Regions from separate parts of the Halomonas sp. V046 genome, predicted to be linked through region 1. Evidence: predicted binding sites of a transcription regulator. Region 1 holds the regulator's gene; each other region holds the start of a gene.
What was found. The regulator FNR, encoded in region 1, switches genes on or off when oxygen is low (the NO sensors DNR and NnrR bind a similar motif). The targets are predictions, from matches to a motif close to TTGATNTANATCAA.
Positions count from the first base shown of each region.

Region 2: the regulator FNR is predicted to act here: its motif matches at 2,256-2,269, upstream of paaF (2,3-dehydroadipyl-CoA hydratase PaaF).
Region 3: the regulator FNR is predicted to act here: its motif matches at 2,297-2,310, upstream of petA (ubiquinol-cytochrome c reductase iron-sulfur subunit).
Region 4: the regulator FNR is predicted to act here: its motif matches at 3,389-3,402, upstream of ACUN9Y_RS17645 (YfcC family protein).

Region 1 covers NZ_JBQXYF010000001.1:353,469-358,440, reverse strand. The annotation lists gene ACUN9Y_RS01590 (3'-5' exonuclease) at 1-108, shown strand, start outside; gene ACUN9Y_RS01585 (hypothetical protein) at 291-530, shown strand; gene ttcA (tRNA 2-thiocytidine(32) synthetase TtcA) at 730-1,596, shown strand; gene fnr (fumarate/nitrate reduction transcriptional regulator Fnr) at 1,810-2,514, opposite strand; gene ACUN9Y_RS01570 (sulfite exporter TauE/SafE family protein) at 2,706-3,392, opposite strand; partial or broken gene ccoS (cbb3-type cytochrome oxidase assembly protein CcoS) at 3,583-3,735, opposite strand; gene ACUN9Y_RS01560 (heavy metal translocating P-type ATPase) at 3,732-4,972, opposite strand, start outside.
Region 2 covers NZ_JBQXYF010000006.1:155,868-160,839, reverse strand. The annotation lists gene ACUN9Y_RS09925 (3-hydroxyacyl-CoA dehydrogenase) at 1-305, opposite strand, end outside; gene paaG (2-(1,2-epoxy-1,2-dihydrophenyl)acetyl-CoA isomerase PaaG) at 332-1,123, opposite strand; gene paaF (2,3-dehydroadipyl-CoA hydratase PaaF) at 1,198-1,971, opposite strand; gene paaN (phenylacetic acid degradation protein PaaN) at 2,587-4,272, shown strand; gene paaY (phenylacetic acid degradation protein PaaY) at 4,284-4,898, shown strand; gene ACUN9Y_RS09900 (enoyl-CoA hydratase-related protein) at 4,895-4,972, shown strand, end outside.
Region 3 covers NZ_JBQXYF010000004.1:64,836-69,807, reverse strand. The annotation lists gene ACUN9Y_RS06370 (cytochrome c1) at 1-284, opposite strand, end outside; gene ACUN9Y_RS06365 (cytochrome b) at 284-1,543, opposite strand; gene petA (ubiquinol-cytochrome c reductase iron-sulfur subunit) at 1,543-2,142, opposite strand; gene rpsI (30S ribosomal protein S9) at 2,440-2,829, opposite strand; gene rplM (50S ribosomal protein L13) at 2,843-3,271, opposite strand; gene zapE (cell division protein ZapE) at 3,511-4,683, opposite strand; gene ACUN9Y_RS06340 (YhcB family protein) at 4,927-4,972, shown strand, end outside.
Region 4 covers NZ_JBQXYF010000013.1:143,186-148,157, reverse strand. The annotation lists gene ACUN9Y_RS17655 (M20 family metallo-hydrolase) at 1-923, opposite strand, end outside; gene ACUN9Y_RS17650 (DUF1028 domain-containing protein) at 1,067-1,780, opposite strand; gene ACUN9Y_RS17645 (YfcC family protein) at 1,785-3,173, opposite strand; gene ACUN9Y_RS17640 (hypothetical protein) at 3,506-3,820, shown strand; gene ACUN9Y_RS17635 (hypothetical protein) at 3,813-4,169, shown strand; gene ACUN9Y_RS17630 (mechanosensitive ion channel family protein) at 4,311-4,972, shown strand, end outside.

The DNA of each region.
Region 1 (4,972 bases):
CTCGGCGTGCCGGTAATAGGACGGCATAGCGCACTCGGCGACGCGGTGACCACGGCCCTGATGCATCTGCGCCTGGCCAGTGGCGCGCTGGTGGCCAAGAACGCTTGAGGGCAAGGGCGCAAGCCGAGGTGATGGGCGAGCGGCTCGCACGGCGCCCCGAGCGCCGCGTCCTGTGACCGACGAGCCCCAGAGCCCGACTCGGGACCGACGCAGCCGCTGCGGCGATCGATTCATGTCTGACCAGGCACATGCCTGACCCAACAGCCTCGTACCCAGGGAGCGAATTTTCGATGAGCGTGCACGACTTTTTTTCGGTTGTTGAGCCGGTATTGCTGGTAGTGGGCATGGCCATGGTGATGGTGGCCTACCTTGGCTATGTGCGCCGGACCCGCGATCTGGCAGGGATGATAAAGTTCTGGGAGAAGCGATTGACGCTGACCCGCCGCGAGTACGCCTGGCAACGCATTGGCATCGTGACTCTGCTGCTGGGTGTCGTGGTGAGGTACCTGCTGGTGCTGGGCGCGATCTGAGTCGATGGCTCAAGCCTGTTGGCACGGTCCTGTGGGGGGGAGCGGGCGCTGACGCCTTCGCCTCTGACCTTGGCCGATGATAGAATGTTGACCCTTCATTTTCTCAGCCGTGATTCTTGTGCCCATGTCCTCAGCCCTGTCCTCAGCCCTGTCTTCCGCCCCGGCCGCTGCGTCCTCGGTGGCCGAGATGTTCGACCCCATGGCCGCGGACCGGGTAACAACCGGTGAGGCGCCGGCCGCCACAGACAAGCGCGAGCTCGACAAGCTACGCAAGCGCCTTCGGCGCCAGACCGGCAATGCCATTATCGACTACGGCATGATCAAGGAAGGCGACAAGGTCATGGTATGCCTGTCCGGCGGCAAGGACAGCTATACCATGCTTGAGATCCTGCGCAATCTGCAGCGCAATGCACCGGTCAATTTCTCGCTGGTCGCGGTCAATCTGGATCAGAAGCAGCCGGGCTTTCCCGAGCATGTGTTACCCGAGTATCTGGATCGCCTCGGCGTGGACTACCACATCCTCGAGAAGGACACCTATTCGGTGGTGAAGGAGAAGACCCCGGAGGGGAAGACCACCTGTGCGCTGTGCTCACGCCTGCGTCGCGGTTCGCTCTACGGCTTCGCCGAGGAGATCGGCGCCACCAAGATCGCTCTGGGCCACCATCGCGAGGACATCCTCGAGACGCTGTTTCTCAACATGTTCTTCGGCGGCACGCTCAAGTCCATGCCACCGAAGCTATTGTCCGACGATGGCAAGAACATGGTCATCCGGCCGTTGGCCTACTGCCGCGAGGCAGATATCGAGGAATTTTCTCGTCGCATGGCGTTTCCGATCATTCCCTGCAATCTGTGCGGCTCCCAGCCCAACCTGCAGCGCCAGGTGGTCAAGGAAATGCTGGCGGAGTGGGAGGTCAAGCATCCCGGTCGCTTGGAGAGCATGTTCAAGGCGGTAACTAACGTCGCCCCGTCTCAGTTGGCCGATCGTGAGTTGTTCGACTTCGAAGGCCTCGAGCGGGTCCAGGCCGAGCGCACAGCCAATCGCATCGACGTGGTGGACGCTGGCTGACAGCGACCGCTTGTGGCTCGGGCGGTGTGGCGCTTGTGGCTCGGGCGGTGTGGCTCGGCCCGCGACGGGCCGGCTCGGCGAGGCCCTGGGACAATCGTCCTCGAGTCTGGGCGGCATCAGGCCTGGCTCGCCCCTACGGCACACTGTCAGCCCAGCCCAGCCCAGCCCAGCCCACGATGCGCACGAGACCGCGGCATCGCCCGAACGCTGGCGTCAGCTGGCCTCGGTATCGGCGAGTCGGGACAGCGCGGTGATGTCGAGGATATTGACTTCGCGTCCCGAGACCTCGACCAGGTCCTGCTGCTGGAAACGCCCGAGGATGCGGCTGACCGTCTCCACCGCCAGCCCCAGGTGGTTGCCGATATCGGCGCGGGACATCGACAGGCGGAAGCTGAACGGCGAATAGCCACGGCGGCGGAAGCGGTCCGAGAGGCCGAGAAAGAAACAGGCCAGACGTTGATCGGCGGTCTTGCGGGATAGCAGCTGCATCATGCGGCGGTCGTGGCGCAGCTCCTTGCTGAGGGTGCGGAACAGCTGTGCACGAAGCTCTGGCAGCGTCTGGGTTAGCGCATCGAGGCGGTCGAAGGGGATCTCGCACACGGTGGTGGTCTCGAGCGCGACCACGCTGCCGGGATAACGGTCGTCATCGATACCGTCGAGCCCCACCAGTTCACTGGGCAGGAAGAAGTTGGTCAACTGAGCCTCACCGCTGCCCTCGGTGGTGATCTGCTTGAGGCTGCCCGAGCGCACCGCATAGACACTGGTGAACCGGTCGCCCTGTTCGATCAGCCGGGTGCCCTTCTTGACCGGTGGGTGACGGCGGATGATGGAGTCGAAGCGCTCCATCTCGGCGGACTCGAGAGACAGGGGCAGGCAGAGAGAGCTGAGACTGCACGACTCGCAGCGGGTTTCATGCATCAAGGTCGCCTTCGATCTTGGGCCGATAGACAGATTCGCCACTCCTGTGAGTCAGCGATCGATGAGGATCGCGCGCCGTCGGGGCCTAGGTGGCCGAGGCCAGCACGAGAAAGACAGTATTCTACACCGAGAAGTCATGCAAAAGTGCTGAATACCTCTTTTGCCATAGGAGTTTACGTAATCTACATGAATTAAAATCCTAGTGCACCGGCCGCCTGCCACGTGGCGAAGCTCAGGATCATCGCCGCCGCCATCAGGCGCGTTGCGCGATGCCGAACCAGGCCTTGCAGCTGCCGTGCGGCAAGCCCGGTGGCCACCAACGCGGGCAGGGTGCCGAGGCCGAAGGCCGCCATCAGGGCCGCCCCTCGACCCGGGTCGGCACTCGCCATGCTCCAGGCCAGCATGGAGTAGACCAGGCCACAGGGTAGCCAACCCCAGACGGCGCCGAGCGCCACGGCCTGGGGCACTCGTACCACCGGCAACAGTCCTCGCCCCACCGGCTCCAGGTACCTCCATAGAGCGCGGCCCAGTCCCTCGACGCGGCGCAGCCCCTTCCACAGATCGGCAATGTACAGTGCCATCAGGGCCAGCATGACCGCGGCGATCAGTTGCAGTGCCGTACGCATGCCTGGTGCCAGGGTGACCAGCGAGCCGAGGCTGGCGGCGAGGCTGCCAGCCAGTGTGTAGCTGAGTATTCGACCCGCATTATAGCCCATTACCAGCGCTCCGAGTCTCGCAGGATGGCGCAGACTCGGCGGTACGGCGAAGGTCAGGGCGCTCATGATGCCGCCGCACATGCCGATGCAGTGGGCGCCGCCAAGCAGGCCGAAGACGAAGGCCGCGGTTAGCGGTGGCAGCGCGAGGCCGGTGGGGTCCATCAGATGATCACCGTTGTGTGCCGTTGCGGTTGCCGTCGGCTTCCTTTACGGGGCCGTCGCGGCATCCCTCGACGCTCGCCGGGGGCGCCTCGCCAGCACCGTCGCCAGCACTGTCGCGGTGAGCGGTGTCGCTGCCTGGCGGGTTGCCGCCTCGTTCCCCGGCCGCCGCCTTCTCGGGGGGCTTGTTCGCCGGCCGATCCGTTTCGTCATCATCGAACAGGATACGATAGGCCGGCCCCTCGAGGTCCTCGAACTGGTCGTGCCTGACGGCCCAGAAGAAAGCCCAGACGGCCAGGCCCAGCAGCATCAGCGATAACGGGATCAACAGGTAGAGGATGCTCATGGCGACGTCGATATGGGTGAAGTGAGAGGCGCTTGCGCCGCTGCTGAGGCCCGCCAACGCGTCAGGCGAAGGGCGTTGCCGACCACCAGAAGCGAGCTCGCGGACATGCCCAGCGCCGCGGCCCAGGGGGGGACGAACCCCAGGGCCGCCAAGGGTAGAGCGATGACATTGTAGAGCACCGACCAGCTGAGGTTCTGGCGGATGATGCGGCGAGTGAGCTCGGCGACTTCGATGGCCTCGACGATACGCTGGAGGTTATCACCGAGCAAGATAATGTCGGCTCGGGTTCGTGTCAGGTCACTGGCACCCGCCAGCGTGATGGCCAGGTCGGCGCCTGCGAGGACCGGAATGTCGTTGATGCCGTCGCCGACCATGGCGACACACTCTCCTCTGGCCTGGGCCGCTTGAAGATGGGCCAGCTTGTCTTCCGGCGAGGCGTTGCCGCGCCAGGTGGTCAAGTTCAATTGGCTGGCCATGGTGGCGGCGTTGGCCTGGCTGTCACCGGACAGCATTTCCACGGCCAGGCCGCGCGCCGTCAGCGCCGCCAGGGTCGCGGCAGCGTCGTCGCGGACACGGTCATCGAGGCGGAACCAGGCCATGGGGTGGCCGTCGCGGGTGAGCAAGAGCCACAGGCCGGTGCCGGGGGCGTCGAGTGCCGCGTCCTCGCCGAGGGCGAAGTCGGCGCGGCCGAGCCGCCACAGGGCGCCCTGACAGCGCCCTCCGATACCGCGGCCAGGATGGTTACGGATATCCTGGGCGCTGACGCTCGTGTCGCGATGCGTCGCGAAGGCCCGGGCGATGGGGTGCTCCGAGGCCGCTTCAAGTGCTGCGGCCACCGCCGTGAGCTCGCCGGCGGTGTGTCTCGTCGCCGCTGCAAGCCGTGTCTCGGCAAGGTGGATGTCGCCGCGGGTCAGGGTGCCGGTCTTGTCGAATACCAGCCGGTCGAGGCCGGCCAGGGTCTCCAGGGCATCGGCCCGGGTGACCAGCACGCCGGCTCGGCGCAAGCGTCCGTGGGCTGCCGTCAGCGCGGTTGGCGTCGCCAGGGCCAGGGCACAGGGACAGGTGACGACGAGCACCGATAGGGTCACCCAGAGGCTGCGGGCCGGGTCGATGAAGGTCCAGGCTAGCGCGACCGCCGCGGTGACCAGTAGCAGGTTGATCACGAAGCGGTGGGCGATGCGCTCGGCCAGGCGGGCGATACGCGGCCGGCTGGCGAAGGCGCGATCGGTAAGATCGA
Region 2 (4,972 bases), on a different contig from region 1:
AGAGCGTCGATGTCTGCGCTGGGGACCAGGCGCTCGAGGACCGCGGCGGCCTCCTCGGCCGGCATCTTGCCCTTGTCGACGCGTCGCTCCAGGGCCTTGCGCACACCTTCCTTGCCGTCATCGGCCGCGCCCTCGCGCTTGTCGTACAGCTTGACCCGATGGCCGGCCTGGGCCGCCACCTGGGCGATACCGGCGCCCATGGCTCCGGCGCCGATAACTCCGACCACCGCGCCGAGATCGAGCGGTTTGGCGGGAGTCTTGGAGGGCGTGGAGGAGGCGATAGCGGGCGCGTTGACGGGGGCCATGGGGCTCTCCTGTGGTGCGGTGAGGATCATTTACCGGAAAACACCGGTGCACGTTTTTCCATGAAGGCGTTGACGCCCTCGCGGTAGTCGTCGCTGCGTCCGGCGAGGCGCTGGAAGTCGCGTTCGAGATCGAGTTGCTGATCGAAGCTCTGCTCTTGGCTGGCGTGAAGGGCGCGCTTGATCAGCGCGAGTCCCTGGGTCGGCTGGGTGGCCAGATGGCGGGCCAGGTTCAGGGATTCGTCGGCCAGCGCCGCGTCGTCCACGCAGCGCCAGATCAGTCCCCATTGCTCGGCGTTTTCGGCGCTGAGCTTGTCGCCAAGCAGTGCCAAGCCCTTGGCCCGGGCCATGCCGACGAGGTGGGGAAGGCTCCAGGTGCCGCCGGAATCCGGCACCAGGCCGAGTCGGCAGAAGGCCTGCAGGAAACTCGCCGAACGGGCCGCAAGCACGATGTCGCAGGCCAGGGCGATATTGGCGCCGGCGCCGGCGGCGACACCATTCACCGCGCAGACTACCGGCATCGGCAGAGCCCTCAGGGTGCGCAGCATCGGGTTGTAGCGTGTCTCCAGGGATTCGCCGAGGTCGGGGGCGCCATCGCCGGGGGATACCTGACGATCCGCCAGGTCCTGGCCTGCACAGAAGCCTCGACCGTTGCCGGTGATCAGCAGGCAGCGCACCGATGCATCGGCCTGGACGTCCTTCAGCGCCTTGGCCATAGCCTCGTGCATCTCGCCGTTGAAGCTGTTGAGTCGTTCGGGGCGGTTCAGGGTCAGGCGCGCCAGGCCATCTTCCACGCGGTAGAGAACAGTGGCTTCACTCATGTTGCGGTCCTTGTGATATCGGTCTTGCAGGCGGAGGGGGCGAGAAGCGGGGCATGCTCAGGGGCGGCCGGCGATCAGCGCCCCAGAAACCTTGCCGCACGCTTGTCGTGGAAGGCGGCAATGCCCTCGTCGCGGTCCTGGGTGCCCGCCAGCACGGTAAAGGCATGGCGTTCGAAGCGCAGGCCCGTGGCCAGGTCGGTGTCGCCGGCCTTGGCCAGGGCCTCCTTGGCCAGGCGTACGGCGAGCGGTGCCTGGGCGGCGACGGTCTCGGCGATGGCGGTGGCACGCTCGAGGGTCAGTTCCGGTGGGGTGATCTCGCTGACCAGGCCGGCCGCCAGGGCGCGACCTGCGTCTATCGCCTCGCCGGTCAGAACCATCTGGCTCGCCAGCGACTTGCCGACCGCGCGCACAAGGCGCTGGGTGCCGCCAGCGCCGGGCATGATGCCGAGGCGAATCTCGGGTTGGCCGAAGCGCGCGGTGTCGGCGGCGATGATGATGTCGGCGTGCATGGCCAGCTCACAGCCCCCGCCGAGTGCGTAGCCGTTGACCGCGGCAATGATCGGCTTGGGGAAGTCGGCGATGGCTTGCCAGTGACGCTGGCGTGGATCGTTGAGCATGCCGACCAGGTCTCGTTCGGCCATTTCCTTGATGTCGGCGCCGGCGGCGAAAGCACGCTGGTCGCCGGTCAGCACCACCGCACCCACCTTGTCGTCGGTGGCCGCGGCGGCGAGCGCCTCGGCGATGGCGCGCAGCAAGGTGGTGGTGAGCGCGTTGCGGGCCTCGGGGCGATTCAGTGTCAGGCGCAGTACGCCGCGCTCGGGGCCGTCGATGATCAGGGGGTGGCTCATGGCGAATCTCTTGTTGGGGCGCTCTCTGGCGGAGGCCTGTGTCTTAGCGTTTGTCGCAAGTGCTGTGTCTTCGGTTAGCCGCAGGCGCTGGGTCTTCGGGCAGCCGCAGGCGCTGTGGTTTCGGGCAGCCGCAGGCGCTGTGGTTTCGGGCAGCCGCAGGCGCTGTCTTCGGATAGCCGCAGGCGCTCGGCGTATCTGCGTTGTCGTCCCTTGCCGTCCTGGACAGTGACCGGTGAGGAGAGGGCGCAAGGCTTTCGCGATACGAGGAAAAGTATAATCATGATATGACACAGATCAAATTTGATATTTTCGGCTATTGTGTCGTTTTTTGGTGGTCAATGAAAAATAGTGTTAAAAAACAATGGTAAGAAAGGTATGTGTCGTGCCGTTGCGGCAGACTAGACCATGGTCTTAGGTAGCGTGTTTTTAACTCAACTTTTGGCGTTATCTCTTTGTAATATAACATTATTATGTTGATTTGCTGCGAAAAGGAATGAGTTTTCGGTTCTGTGTCTGGTTCGGAAGCGTTTGATGAACCGTTACGCTATGTGTAGCATTTTTGTTCCATAGGGTATCAAAAATAGCTTCCTTCTCCCCTGTATCAGGAGCCGTGCCATGTCCTCCGTTGCCCAACAGATGTTCCAGCGTCACCGTGAGACCCTCGACCAGGCCTTGGCGGCCATTGCCGATCGCGGCTTCTGGACGCCCTATCCCGAAAGCCTCAAGCAGTACCCCGATGATGCCGTGAAGGGAGCACCGCAGCGGTTCGAACAGATGCTACGAAAGCCCTTCGCGCTATCGTTGCCAGGCGGTGTCGACAGCGGTGAGTCGGTGGGGGAGGAGGTCTCGCCTTACGGCTTCGAACTTGGTGTGAGCTATGCGCGGCCCGATGCCGATGCGCTGGTGTCGGCCATGGGGTCGGTGCTGCCCGAGTGGCGTGATGCCGGCGTCGAGGCGCGGGTGGGGGTCTGCCTGGAGATCCTGGCGCGTCTCAATGCCTTGAGCCCCGATATTGCCCAGGCGGTCATGCACACCAGTGGGCAGGCGCCGATGATGGCGTTTCAGGCCGGTGGTCCGCACGCTCAGGATCGTGGGCTGGAGGCGGTCACCTACGCCTGGCAGGCGATGTCTCAGGTGCCGAGCCAGGCGCGTTGGGAGAAGCCCCAGGGCAAGCATGGCCCCCTGGTGCTGGACAAGCGTTATCACATCGTGCCGCGCGGTGTGTCGCTGGTGGTGGCCTGTTCCACCTTTCCTACCTGGAACACCTATCCGGGCCTATTTGCGAGCCTTGCCACCGGCAACCCGGTGCTGGTCAAGGCCCATCCGGGGGCGGTGCTGCCGGTGGCGATGACGGTGAAGGTGGCCCAGGAGGTGCTGGCGGAGGCCGGCTTCTCGCCCTGGATCGTCAGCCTGGTGCCCGACTCCCAAGCGGCGCCGGTGACCAAGCGCCTGGCGCTCGACTCGGCGGTCAAGCTGATCGACTTCACCGGCTCCAGCGCCTTCGGCAACTGGCTCGAGGACAATGCCCGTCAGGCGCGGGTGTATAGCGAAAAGTCCGGGATCAACAGCGTGATCATCGACAGTGTCGATAACCTCAAGGCGGTGACCCAGAACCTGGCCTTTACCTTGAGCCTCTACTCGGGGCAGATGTGTACTACGACCCAGGCGATCTATGTGCCCAAGGGCGGCATCCAGACGTCGGAAGGTCATGTCGGTTTTGACGAGGTGGCCGCCGCCATTGCCACGGCGGTGGAGAAGTTTCTGTCCGACAATGACCGTGCCTGCGCCGTGCTCGGCGCCATCCAGTCCTGCGCCACCGAAGAGCGCATCGCCGCGAGTCGCGCCCTCGGCGAGGTGGTCCTCGACAGCGAGGCCAGGGTGCACGCTCAGTTCCCCAAGGCCAGGGTGCACACGCCACTGCTGCTGAAGGTCGATGGCGACAACAAGGCCGCCTATCGCGAGGAGCGCTTCGGCCCGATTTCGTTCATCGTCGCGACCGAGGATACCGATCACAGCATGGCTCTGGCCCGGGAGGTCATTTCCGAGCAGGGCGCCATCACCCTTGGCGCCTATACCACCGAAGAGGCCGTCGCGGAGCGTTTCGAACGCCTGGCCATGGACGTCGCCGTGCCGCTGTCGCTGAACATGGATGGCGGTGTGTTCGTCAACCAGTCGGCGGCCTTCAGTGACTTCCATGCCACCGGGGGGAATCCGGCGGCCAATGCCTCACTGTCGAACCTGGCCTTCGTCGCCGACCGCTTCGTCGTCGTCCAGAGTCGTCGTCACCACACCGCGGCCTGAGGAGGTTTGCCATGCCCTGCTATCGCCTGGAAGGCGTGACCCCGGTGGTCCACCAAAGCGCCTACGTTCACCCCACGGCGGTGTTGATCGGCGACGTGATCGTCGGTCCGCGGTGTTACGTCGGACCCGGCGCGGTCATGCGTGGTGATTTCGGTCGCCTGGAGCTGGAGGAAGGAGCCAACCTGCAGGATACCTGTGTCATGCACGGCTTTCCCGGGGGTGTCACTCGGGTCGAGCGTGATGGTCATATCGGCCACGGTGCGGTGCTGCATGGCTGCGTTATCGGGCGTGATGCCATGGTCGGCATGAATGCCGTGGTGATGGACGAGGCCCACGTCGCAGAGCGTTCTATCGTGGCGGCGGCGGCCTTCGTCAAGACCGGCTTTCGATGTGAGCCGCAGTCGTTGGTGATGGGCTCACCGGCGCGGGTTCGCCGGGCGCTGTCGGATCAGGAAGTGGCCTGGAAGCGGCGCGGCACACGCGAGTATCAGCGCCTGGTGGAACGCAGTCGTGATCATCTCGAGGCCTGCGAGCCACTGGCGGAGCAGGAGCCAGGCCGGCCGCGACTCAACGCTGGCGACAGCCTGCCCAAGCAGCAGGCCTTGGCCCAGGAGCTGAGTCCATGAACCAGTCGCCTTTGAGGGATGGGTCTTTTTCGATGATCGAGGCCTGGGTCGAGAGCGGGGTCGGCGTGATTCGG
Region 3 (4,972 bases), on a different contig from region 1:
GCCTTGTGCATCTGATCATTGAACCCCAGCTCCGGCGAGAAAATCAGGTTGTCCTCCACCAGGTCAGCCGGCATTCCCAAGTCTTCAGCGGCACGCGAGAAGCGCTGGTACTCAAGCGAGTGACAGCCCATGCAGTAGTTGGTAAACAGCTGCATGCCCTTCTGCAAGGACGCCTGGTCCTCGAGGTCCGGCGTCATGTTGCGCAGATGCACCCCCTCGCCTCCCGCGGCGAAGGAGCAAAGAGGAACCAGCGCGAAGAGCAGTGCGAACAGTTGCTTTTTCATTAGCCAGTCACCCTTTCCGGAACGGGTTTCGTCTTCTCCAGCCGGGTGTAGAGCGGCATCAACAGGAAGAACGCGAAGTAGATCACGGTGCACAGCTGAGCGATGGCGGTTCGCAACGGCGTCGGCGGCAACACGCCAAGCACGCCAAGGATCACGAAGCTGATCGCGAACAACCCGAGCATGACCTTGGAGATCCAGCCCTTGTAGCGCATGGAACGCACCGGGGAACGATCGAGCCAGGGCAGCACGAAGAGCACGGCTATCGCCGCCCCCATGAAGATCACCCCGAGGAATTTCGCTTCGAGTCCGAACAGGTTGAAGGTGATCGCACGCAAGATCGCGTAGAAGGGTGTGAAATACCACACCGGTGCGATGTGGTCCGGCGTCTTCAGCGGGTTCGCCGGCTCGAAGTTGGGCTTCTCGATGAGGTACCCGCCGCCTTCCGGGAAGTAGAAGATCACTACGCAGAACACGAACAGGAACACCGCGACGCCGACAATATCCTTGACGGTGTAATACGGGTGGAACGGGATGCCATCCAGCGGCTTGCCCATTTCATCCTTCTTCTGCTTGATATCGATGCCATCGGGGTTGTTGGAGCCGACCTCGTGCAAGGCAATGATATGCAGGACCACCAGCGCCAGGATCACGATCGGCAAGGCCACCACGTGCAGGGCGAAGAAGCGATTCAAGGTAATACCGGAGATCAAGTAGTCACCGCGCACCCATTGCGCCAGGTCTGGACCGATACTGGGGATTGCCGAGAACAGCGAGATGATCACCTGGGCGCCCCAGTAGGACATCTGGCCCCAGGGCAGCAGGTAGCCCATGAAGGCCTCGGCCATCAGCGCCAGATAGATCGCCATGCCGAAGATCCACACCAGCTCACGCGGCGCCTTGTAAGAGCCGTAGAGCAAGCCGCGGAACATATGCAGGTAGACGACGACGAAGAACGCCGAGGCACCCGTGGAGTGCATGTAGCGGATCAGCCAACCGTATTCGACGTCGCGCATGATGTACTCGACGGAGGCGAAGGCCCCTTCCGAGGTCGGGTTGAAGCTCATGGTCAGCCAGACGCCGGTCAGGATCTGATTGACCAGCACCAGCATCGCCAGCGAGCCGAAGAAATACCAGAAGTTGAAGTTCTTGGGCGCGTAATACTCGGCCAGGTGTTCCTGCCACATCTGCGTGGCCGGAAAACGATCGTCTACCCAGCGCATGAACCCACGCTCGGCCTTGGCCTTGTTCGGATTCCCCATCAGGCAGCCTCCCCATCTTCGCCGATCACGATGACCGACTCGTCCACATAGTGATGCGGCGGAACCTCAAGGTTGATCGGTGCCGGAACGTTGAGGAACACCCGTCCAGCGAGGTCGAAGCGAGATCCGTGACAGGGGCAGAAGAACCCCCCCGGCCAGTCACTGACACCGACCCCTTCGGCATTGGGCTCCGGCTTGAACAGCGGCGAACAGCCCAAATGCGTACAGATTCCGATCAGTATCCCGATTTCCGGGCGAATGGAACGCAAGGGACCGGCCGCATAGCTCGGCTGCTGTGGCTTGGCGGAATCAGGGTCTGCCAAGCGTTCGCCGGTCAGGCTCTCGGTACGCTCGATCATCTCCGTGGTCCGATTGAGCACCCAGATCGGGCGACCGCGCCACTCGACGGTCATCCGCTGACCGGGTTCGAGCTTGGATATATCCGCCTGGACAGGAGCTCCTGCCGCCCGGGCCCTGGCACTGGGCTGCCAGGATGCCACAAAGGGGACCGCAACCCCGACTGCACCTACCGCACCTACCACGGAGGTCGCACCTACGAGGAAACGGCGTCTCCCTTTGTTCACGCCGTTATCTGCCATGATCTGATTTCTCCCATCAGCCTTATCCGTTGTTGTTTTCCACGGCTCCTGGAAAGCTCGTGACCACGGATACAAGTGGATTGTATGTTAAGAAATCCCCCCCGCCCGCACAAGGACGCCCCCTGCGACCAAAGGCCGTACAAGGGGCAGTCTATTGACGCAGAACAACTTTCCTCTGGTATGCGCAAGCCGCCCCAGGGGCTCGAGTGCGCGCAGGCACCCCCATCCGACCCCATAGACACGAAAAAACGCCCGGGTCCAGGACCCGGGCGTTGATGTCGGCAAGCGGTGAGTGGATCAGCGCTTGGAGAACTGCGGGCGACGACGCGCCTTGCGCAGACCGACCTTCTTACGCTCGACTTCACGGGCGTCACGAGTGACGTAGCCGGCTTCGCGCAGCGGCCTGCGGAAGTCTTCGTTGTAGTCCATCAGGGCACGCGTGATGCCGTGACGGATAGCGCCGGCCTGGGCGCTGCCACCGCCACCCTTGACAGTGACGTAGACGTCGAACTGCCCCAGGGTCTCGGTCAGCTCCAGCGGCTGACGCACGACCATGCGACCCGTGACGCGACCGAAATACTCGTTAAGATCACGGCTATTGACGGTGATCTTGCCAGTGCCCGGCTTCAGGAAAACGCGAGCGGTAGATGTCTTACGACGACCGGTACCGTAATACTGCTGTGTCATGGCGACGACTCCCTCAGAGGTTCAGTTCTTGCGGCTGCTGGGCAGCGTGCGGGTGTTCGGTGCCGGCATAGACCTTCAGCTTGGCGTGCATGGCACGACCCAGCGGGCCTTTCGGCAGCATGCCCTTCACGGCGCCTTCGATGACACGCTCTGGCGCGTGACCGATCAGCTGCTCGAAGCTCATGGAACGCAGGCCACCGGGGTAACCGGTGTGGCGGTAGTACATCTTGTCACTGGTCTTGTTGCCGGTGACCTTCACCTTCTCAGCGTTGATCACGACGATGTAATCGCCGGTATCCACGTGGGGTGTGTACTCGGGCTTATGCTTGCCACGCAGGCGGCGAGCGATCTCGGTGGCCAGGCGACCGAGCGTCTTGTCCGCGGCGTCGACGACATACCAGTCGCGCTGGACGGACTGCGGCTTAGCACTGAACGTCTTCATGGATGAAATCACCAATTCGATGTATTGGATCCTGTCCGAGCCACGCATGGCGCGACCGGTATCGGATCTTCCCTATTTTTCTTGGTTGCCCGCATGCAGGCGCTGACCCGGAGTGCCCCGAAGACAGCATCACGCACCCGGCGCAACGGTCGAGCGAGCGCGCATTCTACACGACCCGGCAGGGGAACGTAACCCCCTTGCCAGGCATCCCGCACGGAGTGCAACGCGGCACCGAACGATCACGGCTTATGCGCCAGCGCCAGATAGTCCCGCGACTGCATTTCCTGCAGCCGCGACAGGGTGCGCTCGAACTCGAAGTCGAGCTTGCCCCCTTGGTACAACTGTTCGGCCGGCACTTCCGCCGACATCAGCAGCTTGACCCCTCGGTCATAGAACTCATCGACCATATTGATAAAGCGCCGTGCCTGGTCATCGCTGGCACCGCTCATGCGACGCACCGAGGACACGATAACGGTATGAAACTCCCGGGCAAGCTCGATGTAGTCGTTCTGGCTGCGCGGGCCATCACACAATTCCAGAAAATCGAACCAGACCACGTCCTCATGCAGGTAGCGAGCATGCAGCACCCGATGATTCACTTCGACCGGCGCCTTCGGCTCACCTTGTTGCCCGGCGATCTCGCAGAAGCTGCGCGCAAGCTCCCGGTCGGCCGCCTCGTCCAGCGGGGAATGGAAAATTTCGGCACGCTCGAGGGCTCGCAGGCGATAGTCGACCCCCGAGTCGACGTTGACCACGCGACAATGTCGGTTGAGCAGCGCGATTGCCGGCACAAAGCGCGCTCGCTGCAGGCCATCCTTGTACAACTCGTCGGGCACGATATTGGAGGTCGCGACCAGCACCACGCCGTGTTCGAACAGCGATTCGAGCAGGTTGGCGAGGATCATCGCATCGGTGATGTCCTTGACGAAGAATTCATCGAAGCAGATGACCCTCGCCTCGTCGGCAAATTTCGCCGCGATCAGCTGCAGCGGGTTCTTGTGCCCCTTGTAGTGGGTCAACTCGCTGTGTACCCGCTGCATGAAGCGGTGAAAGTGGGTGCGCATCTTGCGCGGAAACGGCAAGGACTCGTAAAACGTATCGACCAGGTAGGTCTTGCCACGACCGACGCCGCCCCAGAAGTAGAGTCCCTGGATGTCCGGCACCACGGGCTCGGCGGGCGCTTCCTGGCGCCCAAACAACCCCTTGACCCGCGACTTCCACCCTCCCGTCAATGCGGCCGGCGGCGAGGGTTCCGGCGATGCCACCAGTGCATCGTAGAGGCGCTGCAGGTGCTCGACGGCATTGGCCTGCGCCGGGTCGTGGGTGAAGTCCTCGCGCTCCAGGTCACGCCGATAGCGCTCCATGGGCGTCTCGGGGCGGTCGGGGTTGAGCTTGGGTGACGTGGCGGTCATGGTCCATCCTGACTCGAATCAGAAGAGTGAAAGGCGCCATTATACCCAGCGATCCGCCTCTTGGCAGCGGACCTGGCCGGCGCGGGCTCTCAAACACACTGGCGCTCGCTAAATAAGTGAACACCGCAGCCCAGCGACGTTGACCCCTTCCGACGCCTAACGCCTATAATGGGCACCCGGCCAGGCCGGTGGCACGACCCATCACAGGCGTCGAATCGTTTGATAGCCCTCAGGGAGAACACAGTGGAAGCAAGCAACATCAACATGGTGCTGGCGGCGGCCTGCCTGG
Region 4 (4,972 bases), on a different contig from region 1:
GCGAGAATCTCGTCCCGCCCGCGGCGGCGAATGGCGGCGTCCGGCGAGCGTAGCTCCAGGGTGAACACGACCTCGGCGGGAATCACGTTGACCGCGTTGGGCCGCACCTCGAGCTTGCCGACCACACCGACGAAGTCGTCGGTGGCGTTGAGCACGCGATCGGCGGCGGCGATCATCTCGGCGGCGCCGACCAGGGCATCGCGTCGCCCCGCCATCGGGGTGGTACCGGCGTGGCCCGCCTTGCCCCGGACGATGAGCCGATGACGCTCGATGCCGGTCAGAGACGTGACGACACCCAACGCATGATCACGCCGCTCCAGCACCGGCCCCTGCTCGATATGCACTTCGACAAAGCCCAGCACCGAGTCGCGCTCACGAGCCAGGGAAGCGATCTGGGCCGGCTCGCCACCGAAGGCCTTGAGCGCCTCACCCAGGCTTACGCCCTCGGCATCCAGTGCCGCAAGGCTCGCCGGATCGAAGGTCCCGGCCAGGGCCCGGCTGCCGATCAGCGTCGACTGAAAGCGGGTGCCTTCTTCATCGCCGAAGGCCACCACCTCAACGCCATAGGGCAGCTCGACGCCTGCCTCCTTCAGCGCCTCCAGTGCCAGCAGCGGCAAGGCCACCCCAAGCATGCCATCGTACTTGCCGCCCTCCACCACGCTGTCCTGGTGGGAGCCGAGGATCAGGGTCTTCTCGCCGGCAAGTGCCCTGGCGCTACGCCCCACCAGGTTACCCGAGGCATCCAGCTCCGGCGTCAGGCCAGCGCGGCGCATCCAGTCCCCGATCAGCGTCAGCACTTGCCGGTGCTCGTCTGAGCAGAACAGGCGAGTGACGCCGGGGCCCGGTTCGGAATGTTGCGCGGCCTCATCGAGGCGCTCGAGTAGCGTGTGGCCAAGTCCTGGCGAGGGGGTCGAGGAACTCATTGAAGGTCTCCCAATTACCATCGTGCCCAACGCAAGCGACGGCAACGTCATGATCATGCGTGCGCCCTGAGGCGTCAGCGCAATCGAGAAGAGAAGCGATACCGCTGGGAGCGGCGAGACAGGCCACGACGCCCCTGCGCGCGTTATCGCCGCGGTAAGGTCGCCAGAAAACCGCTGAAGGCCGGCGCACGCACTCGCCTGGCGAGCCCCGTTAGCTCGGCGATCAGCTCGTGCTCGGCCCAGTCGACGCGCAGATCCAGCGGCGGCACACTAAACGATTCGATGCGCAGCGCCGCCGAGTGCGTCCCGCGGCGGTCACCGCCGGCATCGAGCGCCGCCGCCAGCGCCTCGATCAGCGTCTCAAGCAGGCCCTCGGCGTAGTCACGGCGAAAACGCGGTATCACGTCACCGTGCACTGATGCCATCACCTCGCCGGCATTGTCACAGCACGAATCGAGAAAGCACCGCATCAGGGCGTCGATGACCGCGGCGTCGGCGAGCATATTGCCCACTACCGCGACGCCAGGTGCAATACGACAGGCCACCGCGGGCAGGTTGTCGGCGCCTATGTGCAGCGCCGCCCGGCCACGGGCATCCATTACCAGGCACTGGCGCTGCTCGCGGCCGGCATCGGCGCCGACCACACTGGCGAGCGCCGCACCGACATCGTCGCCGGCTTCCAGGCGCCGGCGCACGCCGTCGGGGTACCAGGGGTTGGTCACCAGGCCTTGGGTGACACAGGCCCCGAGCCCACGCCAGGCATGATGCACATAGCCCCCCACCGCCACCCCGCCGGTGGCGGTGATGGCCGCCACCGTGCCGCTATGCGGATGAACGTGAATCAGCGACAGCGTCACCGTCTCAGTACCCGACCATGTGGCCGATCACCAGGCCCACCCAGGACAGGGCATAGACCAGCACCATGAACGGCAGAATAGCCTTCAACCACTTCTCGTAGGACACCCGGCCAAGGGCCAGCATGGCGAGCGTGCCCCCGGACGTCGGCACGATGAGGTTGGTCAGGCCATCGCCGACCTGGAAGGCGGTGATCATCAACTGGCGACTCATGCCGACCAGATCGGCCACCGGCACCAGAATCGGCATGGTGACCAGCGCCTGTCCGGACCCCGAAGGAACGAACAGGTTGATCACCCCCTGCACGACGCTCGCCATGATCGCCGAGAAGGCCGGCGGGATATCCTGGATCAGACCACTCAGGGCATAGACGATGGTGTCGATGATCTGGGCCTGGTTGAGGATGACCTGAATCGAGGCGGCCAGGCCAATGACCAGGGCACCGGCGGTGACACCGGAAGCCCCTTCCATCATCTGCTTGACGATCTGGTTGGCCGAGAGGCCATTGACCACGCCGATCGCAATGGCGATCAGCAGGAACATCCCGGCGATCTCGTTGATGTACCAGCCCTGGGTGAAGACCCCGACCAGCATCGCCGCCAGCCCGCCGACGAACACCGCCAGGGTCAGCTTGTCGCGCTTGGACATGCGGTACTCGTCCAGGGACTTGCTCATGGCCTTGGTGTTGTCGGGCTCCTCGAAGTCCATCTTCACCACCCACCGGCAGATGTAGAACGACAACAAGGCGAGCGCCGAGAGCACCAGAGCGGTGCGCAGCCAGGCACCGGAGAAGGTCGGCAACTCGGCGATGCCCTGGGCCACCCCCACGGTGTAGGGATTGATCGGCGACAGCGCGAAGCCGATGCCGATCCCCCCCACCGCCATGGTGGTACCGACCAGGCTCGAACAGCCCACGGCACTGGCGATCAGCACCGCGATGGGCACCAGAGCGATATTGTTCTCAAAGCCCACGGCAACGCCGAAGAAGCCGTAGATGAAGGTGCCGGCGGTAATGATGACATTGCGCCGGCCGACGCCGACGCGGTTGACCGCCACACCGATGGCGTTCTCCAGGGCGCCGGTCTTCTGCAGGATATGAAACAGTCCCCCGGCGATGAACACGATAAACAGGTACAGCGAGGCCGAATTGAGTCCCTTGGGAATCGCCACGAAGATGTCGAACGGCGAGATCGCCGCCACATCGCTCAGGTAATGGAAGGAATCTGGCACCACTCGGGTACGCCCGTCCTGCATCACCCGCTCGAACTCACCGGCGGGGATGACGAAGGTCAGGGCATAAGTGGCCAGCAGGATCAGAAAGATCAGCACCATCGGGTCAGGGACGGTGCGATACCACTTCTTGCGCTGGGTCAGCGCCTGTTCGTTGTGACTCATGTCGTTGTCCTTGTTGTCCTGATCGAAAACACCCGACGGCGAGGTCCTCACCGCTGACCATGGTGGGGCTCGCCACGATAGGGCTGGCCGACAAGAGGAGAGCGGTGACGTCCCTGAGCAAGAGGCGTCACCGTCAATTTATCATGATAAATTGACGGGTCAAGGCCGGCCGAGCACGCCGAAACGCGCATCGCCCTGGCGCCCCACCTTCCCCATTGCCCTGGATCAGGCCGTGGTGCCGCAATGGGCGGGATCATCGTCCCAAAACGCGATGGAGGCGTTGGGTGGACTACATCAGAGCGGTGCTTCGACAAGCCACTGTCGAGCGTGACATGCAAGGCGACGAACGCGCCCGGGAAACCGCCATCGACTATTTCCTCGATGAGATGATGCTGCTGTTCAAGCCACGCCTGATGCGCTGCATCGACGACCATCTGCTGTGCGACGTCTTCGAGGACTGGCTCAAGTACCACGCCGAGTTCGACCAGGACGAACGCCTTGAGGCACTGATCGCCGGCACCCAGCTGATCCCCGTCCCACTGGTCATGTACCGCCTGCTCAGCGCGGAAAAGCGCGCCGAGCGACGCTGTCGCCGGCGCACCGAAGGCAACATTGTCTCGCTCTTCGGGAGCCCACCGGATGATTGACCTCATCGCTAGCATCCATGAAAGCCTCATCGCCAACCACAGGCTATGCCCGCCCCTGGCATCGGCCGAAGATGAGCGACGGCGCATCGGCTGGGAGCTTTCCGGTGCCCAGACGATACTCTCCCGGGAAGCCCTTCAACGCCTCGGTCCCCAGCGTCTGGCCGAGATGATGGTGATCGCCAGACGCTTCGATACCAGCATCGCCGACGTGATCGAGGAATGCCTGCGCCAGCCGCCGGAGGCGCTCAGCGTGCTGTGCAGCACGCGCGAACGACGCAAGAAGGAAGACAGCCACCGTGCGGGCGTCCCTTACCTGCGTCTCGTCGAGCCACGAGCCGACCGGCCTTGAGTGGCGCGGGCATTCGCCCGCCACGCCTGTGTGGAAAACCGGCCTGTGTGGAAAGCCGGCCTGCGTGGAGAGCCGGCAGCGCTGGGTCAACCGCCATCAGCGACTATGCTCAGAGCAACGCCCAGCCCTGGAGGCATTGGCATGGACGAGCTTGAGCAGGTTCCCTTCCTGGCGCTGCTGCTGAGCGAGCTGCAGGACTATCTGACGGATCTCGGCACCATCGGCCCACGACTGATCGCGGGCCTGCTGCTGCTGGTGACGACCTGGCTGGTGGCCCGGCTCGCCGCCGCCATCGTGTCCCGGGTCTCGGCCAAGGCGCGCCTCAGGCGCAATCTGCGCGACGTGTTGACCATGCTGACCGGTCTCGGAGTGTGGCTCGGTGGCCTGCTCATCACCATCACCCTGGTCTTTCCCTCGGTCACCCCCGGCAAGGCCCTGACCACCCTGGGGCTCGGCTCCATCGCCATCGGCTTCGCCTTCAAGGACGTGTTCGAGAACTTCCTGGCGGGGCTTTTGATCCTGTGGCGAGAACCGTTCAAGATCGGCGACCACATCGCCCTCGAGTCCAACGATGTCGAGGGCCTGGTCGAGGAGATCACGGTGCGCGACAGCCGTATTCGACGCACCGACGGCCAGTTGATCGTGGTGCCCAACGCGCTGCTGTTCCAACACCCCGTCATCGTGCGCACCAACCGCGATGTCCGGCGCACCTCGATCATCGTCGGCGTGGCCTACGGGGAAGATGTCGATGAGGCCAGGGCGGTAATTCTCAAGGCGGTACAGGAAGTCGATTCGGTGCGAAG